2 regions of the Actinomadura citrea genome follow, and region 1 is predicted to be linked to the other one. Evidence: riboswitches for the same ligand, from Rfam matches in the RefSeq annotation. Region 1 holds a riboswitch; the other holds the start of a gene.
The links. Region 1 has a riboswitch for ZMP and ZTP ahead of BJ999_RS23530 (serine hydroxymethyltransferase). Riboswitches for the same ligand answer to the same signal wherever they lie in the genome.

Region 1 (3,392 bases):
CCCGCGCTGAGCGTCAGGGCACGGACCGCCAGCCGGGCATCGGGTAGGACGCGAGCAGGTCGCGGACCTGCCCGGCGACCCGGTCCAGGACCGCCTCGCCCCGCTTGGCCGTGGCCTGCACGACCTCGTCGATCCACGCCGCGAGCTGCGGCATGTGCTCCTCGCCGATCCCCCGGGTGGTGATCGCGGCGGTGCCGAGCCGCAGCCCGGACGGGTCGAAGGGCTTGCGCGGGTCGAACGGGACGGCGTTGTAGTTCAGCTCGATGCCGGCGCGGTCGAGGGCCTGCGCGGCGGGCTTGCCCGCCACTCCCTTGCCGGTCAGGTCGATGAGGATGAGGTGGTTGTCGGTGCCGCCGGAGATCAGGTCGTAGCCGCGGTCCAGCAGCGCGGCGGCCAGCACCTTGGCGTTCGCGACGACCTGCCGCGCGTACCCGGCGAAGTCCGGGCGCGCCGCCTCCTTCAGCGCGACGGCGATCGCGGCCGTCGTGTGGTTGTGCGGCCCGCCCTGAAGGCCGGGGAACACGGCCTTGTCGACCGCCTTCGCGTGTTCCGCCGTCGAAAGGATCATGGCGCCGCGGGGACCGCGCAGCGTCTTGTGCGTGGTGGTCGTGACGACGTCGGCGTGCCCGATCGGGGACGGGTGCGCGCCGCCGGCGACCAGGCCCGCGATGTGCGCGATGTCGGCGGCCAGGACCGCGCCGGCCTCCCGGGCGATCTCGGCGAACGCCGGGAAGTCGATCGTCCGCGGGACCGCGGTGCCGCCGCACCAGATCAGCTTCGGCCGCTCCTTGAGGGCGAGGTCGCGCACCTGGTCCATGTCGACCCGGCCCGTGTCGGCGCGCACGTCGTAGCGGACGGGCCGGAACCACTTGCCGGTGGCCGACACCGACCAGCCGTGCGTGAGGTGGCCGCCCATCGGCAGCGACAGGCCCATGACCGGGTCGCCGGGCTCCAGGAACGCCATGTAGACGGCAAGGTTGGCGGGCGAGCCGGAGTAGGGCTGGACGTTGGCGTGCTCGGCGCCGAAGACGCCCTTCGCGCGCTCGATGGCGAGCAGCTCGATGGGGTCGACGTTCTGCTGGCCCTCGTAGTAGCGCTTGCCCGCGTAGCCCTCGGAGTACTTGTTGGTCAGGACCGTGCCGGCGGCCTCCAGCACCGCCTCCGAGACGTAGTTCTCCGAGGCGATCAACCGGATCTTCTCGTACTGGCGGCGGGCCTCGGCCTCCACCAGCGCGGCGATCTCGGGGTCCTGGCCCTGCAGATGGGGTACGGCCGGTTCGTGCATCGTGAGCCTCCGCGCTGCTCGCGCCGGGGCTTCGGGCACCCCGGCGAAGGGGACCCGTACACCCAGGCGCGCGGTGTGCGGACTACTTTCGCTCCCCGGTGGTCGTCTCCACCTTGACTGCGCCAGTCGCGTGGACGCCATCATACCGGGCCGTCCCGCGCCCGCGCGGCGCACGCGCGGGGACCGAGACCAGGAACAGTCCGCCCATCAGCAGCAGGGACCCCGCCGCGACCGGCGCCGACATCCGCTCACCGAGGACGACCACGGCCAGGCCGGTGGCGACGAGCGGCTCGGCGAGGCTGAGCGTCCCGGCGGTCGCGGCCGCCACCCGCCCGAGGCCGGTGACGAAGAACATGTACGCGGCGGCGGTGGCGGCGATCCCCAGCCAGGCCACCAGGGCCGCCGAGCGCGGCGCGGCGAGGGCGGGCAGCTCCGGCAGCGTCCAGGGCAGCAGGGCCGCTCCCCCGGCCAGCAGCGTCACCGATACCGCGCCGGCCATGCCGATCCCCTTCATCCCGGCACCGAGACCCGTCAGGATCTTGGCCGACACCGTGTAGACGCCGAAGCACGTGCCGGCGACCAGGCTCAGAGCGATCCCGGCCGGGTCGACGTGGACGGCCTCCCCCGGCACCATCAGCAGGGCCACGCCGCCGACCGCGCAGGCCGTCCCGGCCCACCAGCGGCGGCCGAGCCGGGCGCCCAGGACGACCCGCTCGCAGAGCCCGGTGGAGACGGGCGCGAGCCCGAACACGACGGCGGTCGCGACGGCGGCGCCCGTCCGGTCGACCGCGCTGAAGAACGACGCCTGGAAGGTACCGGTCGCGGCCGAGGCCGCCACGAGGGGCGGCCAGGTCCGCCGGGTCAGCGCCAGGAACGCGCGGCGGTCCGCCACGAGCACGAGGACGGCGAGGACGAGCCCGCCCGAGAGGATCCGGGCGCCGCCGACCGCGACCGGGCCCGCGGACGGCCCGGCCAGCACCTGCGCCGGCCCGACCGTCCCCCAGAGCACACCGGCGGCGAGCACCAGCAGCGCACCGGCTGAGTTGTTCCATCGGTTCATGCCGCCGAAGCTAGGCGAACATGCGGAGTTCGGTTCTCTGGGCCGTCATTCGTTCGGTCCACTGGGCTCGCGTCGTCATTCCTTCGCTCCAGCCGGGCGACCCCGGGCGTCAGATGTAGGGCGTTCGCCCGTCGGGCCGGTGGGCCGACGGAAGTTCGGACTGCTCCACCGGCTGCACGTAGTCGTACACGACGATGGTGCGGACGTCCACGTACTCCTTGCGGCGCGCCAGCCGGTCGAGCACGAAGTCGCGGAGGTAGGCGGTGCTCGGCACGGCCACGTGGACGAGCAGATCCTCGTTCCCCGTCACCACGAAGACCCCGATCGTCTCGGGCATCGAGGCCATGCTGTCGCGGGCGGACTCGATCGCCTCGCGCGACTGCGGCCGGATCCTGATCGATATCAATGCCTGCACGCCGCGTCCCAGCCGCTCCAGGTCGGCCGCCGCGTGGAACCCGGTGATGACGCCCCGCGAGCGCAGCGCCCGCGTCCGCTCCAGGGCCGTCGACGGCGCGATCCCCACCGCCTCCGCCAGTTCGCGGTTGGTCTGCCGCCCGTCCCGCTGCAGGCGCCGCAGGATCGCCTGGTCGACCGCGTCCATAGGGTTCCTCCCGAACTGCCCGGCGGACGCCGAACTCCCGCGCGGGAATCGCGCCCGGACGTCCCGTTCCCCGAAGATTATTCGCCCCGGGCCGGGCCCGCCACCGGGCCCGCGGCAGGGCCGGCCATCGTGCCCGCCACGGCCAGGAGCGCGCAGGCCCCGACCCCGGTGAGGGCCCACGCCGCGCCCGCCGGGCCCAGGTCGAAGAGGCGGCCGATCACCAGGTCGCCCGCGAAGGAGAACATTCCGGCGCAGAACGCCAGGACGCCGTAGTACGAGCCGAAGCGCTCCGGCGGAGCGCGCCGCGCGGTGCGCTGGAAGACCGACGGCTGGACGAGGCCGTTCGCGGCGCCGTTGAGGACGGCGGCGAGCATCAGCGGACCCGGCTGCGTGCCGTCCAGCGCCGCGAGGACGAAGAACCCCGCCGCGGCGCACAGCAGGCCGCT
Region 2 (3,392 bases), 3.1 Mb from region 1:
GTGGAGGGGCCGTTCATGCGGATCGAGGACAGCGGGCTGGTGGTGCCGCTGCGCCCCGACGTGACGACGGTCGGGAGAGGGAGAGGAGTGGACATCCGCCTCGACGACCCGAGTGTGTCCCGTTTGCACGCAGAGATCGTCCGTCGTGGCCCGTACGTCTACGTGGTGGACATGGGCCTGTCCCGCAACGGGACGCGCGTCAACGGCCGGCCGATCGCCCGTCGCGTGCTGGAGGACGGTGACGTCGTGAGCTTCGGCACGGCGCGCTGCCGGTTGGGGGGCATCCCCCGTGAGGAGGTCGACCCGGACGTCGAACTGCGGCGCGCCGTCGCGCCCGAGCTCACCCGCCGGGAGGTCGACGTGCTGACCTCGCTGTGCCGGCCCGCCCTGTCCGACGAGGCGTTCGTGGCCCCGGCCACGGCACGCGACATCGCCGGCGAGCTGGTCGTCACGGAGGCCGCGGTCAAGCAGCACCTGCTGCGCCTCTATCAGAAGTTCCGGATCCCCGAGGGCGCCAACCGGCGCACTCGGCTCGCCAACGAGGTCATCGCGATGGGCCTCGTCCGCCCGCTGCCGCCGGTGCACGTGCCCCAGCAGGGCCGTCCGCCGGTCGACGGGCGCGTCCCCGGGGTGCGCGGCACCACCGAGACGCGCCGGCCGGGCACGACCGGTCACGCTCACGCCCCGGGCCGCCCGGCGCACAGCACGGCCGCGGGACGGAGGGCCAGCTGATGTGAGACCTGCGGTCGCCCTCCCCCGGCAGCGCAACCAGAGGGCGATCGCTCAGCCCCCGATGCGGCCGCGTAAGTGACGGCGCGGCCCAGGGCGACGCGGGCGGGGGCCGCCACCTCGGTGCCGGTGGCGGCCCCCGCAGCGCGCCCGTCTCCGGGCGGTCCTGTCTGAGGACGGCGCCTGATCAGGCGGTCGGCTCGGCGGCCTGCTCGGCGGCCTCGACGACGTTCGCGAGGAGCATGGCGCGGGTCATCGGGCCGACGCCGCCGGGGTTGGGCGCGACCCAGCCGGCGACGTCGCGGACGTCGGCGGCGACGTCCCCGGCGAGCTTGCCGTCCACGCGGGACACGCCCACGTCGAGGACGGCCGCGCCGGGCTTGACCATGTCGGCGGTGATGAGGCCGGGCACCCCGGCGGCCGCCACGACGATGTCGGCCCTGCGGGTGTGCTCGGCGAGGTCGCGGGTGGCGGTGTGGCAGAGGGTGACGGTCGCGTTCTCGGTGCGGCGCGTCAGCAGCAGGCCGAGGGAGCGGCCGACGGTGATGCCGCGGCCGACGACGGTGACCTCGGCGCCCCTCAGCGGGACGTCGAAGCGGCGCAGCAGCTCGACGATGCCCTTCGGCGTGCACGGCAGCGGGCCGGGCTGCATCAGGACGAGCCGGCCGAGGTTGACCGGGTGCAGGCCGTCGGCGTCCTTGGCCGGGTCGATGCGCTCCAGCACGCGCTGCTCGTCCAGGCCCTTCGGGAGCGGCAGCTGGACGATGTAGCCGGTACAGGCGGGGTCGGCGTTCAGCTCGGCGACGGCGCGCTCCACCTCGTCCTGCGAGGCGGTGGCGGGCAGGTCGCGGCGGATGCTCTCGATGCCGACCTCGGCGCAGTCGCGGTGCTTCATGTTCACGTACGAGTGGCTGCCGGGGTCGTCGCCGACGAGGACGGTGCCGAGCCCGACGGAGACGCCGCGGTCGCGCAGCGCCTCGACGCGGACCTTGAGGTTCGAGCGGATCTCGGCGGCCGTGGCCTTGCCGTCCAGAATCTGTGCCGTCATGCGTTCCTCCGCGTGGATCTCGGGCGGGACCGGGCCCCGGGCCCAGAGCCCGGCCGGAAGGGGTCCCGTCCACCCAGGCGCGCGGTGTCCGGACTGTCGTTCGCTCCCCGGTGGTGATCCACCTTGACCGCGCCAGTCGCGTAGGCCCCCCATGCTAACCGGCCGCCTGGAGACGGCGGCGACTCGGCCTCACGGGAGGAGGCCGCACGAGTGGCTTGCGGAAAAGGGCGTCAAGTGGCTCTGCCGGATGCCGTCCCGAGGCTCCTAACGTGCTCCCCATGAGCGACGAATGGTTCGAGCGACCCGTCCTGACCGGGCGATACGTGCGGTTGGAGCCGCTGTCCGCCGAGCACGCCGCCGGCCTGTTCGAGGCGTCCAAGGACCCGGACCTGTGGACGTGGATGAGCCAGCGGCAGCCGGAGAGCGCCGGGGACATGCGCGCGCAGGTCGACAAGGCGCTGGCGGCCTGCAAGCGCGGGCTGCGCGTGCCCTGGGTCCAGATCGACGCGGCGACCGGCGAGGTCGCCGGGACGACGTCGTACTACGAGATCTCCCCGTCCGACCGCGGCCTGTGCATCGGCCACACCTGGATCGGGGCGCGGTGGCACCGGACGGGCCTCAACACCGAGGCGAAACTGCTCCTCATGGGACGCGCGTTCGGCGACCTCGGGGCGATCCGGGTCGGCTGGCACACGCACGCCCGCAACGAGCGGTCGCGTGCGGCGATCGAGCGGCTCGGGGCGTCGTTCGAGGGCGTCCACCGCAAGCACCGGATCCGCGCGGACGGTTCGATCCGCGACACCGCCGCCTACGCGATGACGGACGACGACTGGCCCGCCGCCGAACGCGCCCTGCGCGCGAGACTGCGCTGAGCGGTACCGGTACGGCCGGCCCCGGGCGCTCAGTCCTCGGAACGCTGGCGCCAGCCGATGAGGCGGTCGGTGCCGTGCCAGCCGAGCTGGGCGGCGAGCACCGCGGCCAGGAACGCGGCGACCAGCCCGATCACCTGCCGGGACTCCATCAGCAGCAGGTCGGCCTGGTAGACCACGCCGAGCATGAGGGACATCAGCAGATTCATCCCGCCTCCACCACGGAACGCCCGCGCCGAGGTCAAGGGAGGGTCAGGGGGCGCGGCAGCCTGAGGGTACCCGTCCGGCGGCGGTGCGCGGTCCCGCGGCGGGAAACAGGTTGCGAAAGCACGGGTCGCGGAAGGACGGGCCGCGGAAGCAGGGGCGCGGCGCCGGGCCGGTCCGCCGTCAGTGGATGATCGCGATGAAGATCAGGCAGCAGAGGATGTTGACCATCCAGCTGTTGTTCGTCATCCACGTCCGCGCGCGGGGCATGGCGCGTTCCGCGCGCTTGTGGAACAGCAGCAGTCCCAGCAGTGGCAGCGCCGCGACCAGGAGGGTGGCCCCGATGAAGACGGCCGCCGCCGCCACGCCCTCGTGGTGCTGCTCCAGGTTGGCCCCCACCGTGAGCATCACGATGATGTCGGAGGGCATCAGAATGATCAGCAGCAGCCCGGTCTTGAACGCCCGGCCGGGTCCGGCGTTCATCAGCGACCCGAGCCATTTGGGGGGCTCGATCGTGGCGCGTTTCACGTAGTTGCGCAGGA

Region 2: linked by a shared signal. The riboswitch ahead of BJ999_RS37170 (bifunctional methylenetetrahydrofolate dehydrogenase/methenyltetrahydrofolate cyclohydrolase) and the one ahead of BJ999_RS23530 (serine hydroxymethyltransferase) in region 1 are both predicted to bind ZMP and ZTP.

What each region holds. Positions count from the first base shown of each region.
Region 1 covers NZ_JACCBT010000001.1:5,021,237-5,024,628, forward strand. Annotated here, with positions in the region: gene BJ999_RS23525 (class I SAM-dependent methyltransferase) at 1-10, shown strand, start outside; gene BJ999_RS23530 (serine hydroxymethyltransferase) at 14-1,285, opposite strand; ZMP/ZTP riboswitch at 1,339-1,425, opposite strand; partial or broken gene BJ999_RS44055 (EamA family transporter) at 1,530-2,345, opposite strand; gene BJ999_RS23540 (Lrp/AsnC family transcriptional regulator) at 2,455-2,946, opposite strand; gene BJ999_RS23545 (MFS transporter) at 3,024-3,392, opposite strand, start outside.
Region 2 covers NZ_JACCBT010000001.1:8,137,705-8,141,096, forward strand. Annotated here, with positions in the region: gene BJ999_RS37165 (FHA domain-containing protein) at 1-732, shown strand; gene BJ999_RS37170 (bifunctional methylenetetrahydrofolate dehydrogenase/methenyltetrahydrofolate cyclohydrolase) at 917-1,777, opposite strand; ZMP/ZTP riboswitch at 1,842-1,927, opposite strand; gene BJ999_RS37175 (GNAT family N-acetyltransferase) at 2,056-2,649, shown strand; gene BJ999_RS37180 (hypothetical protein) at 2,679-2,855, opposite strand; gene BJ999_RS37185 (GAP family protein) at 3,034-3,392, opposite strand, start outside.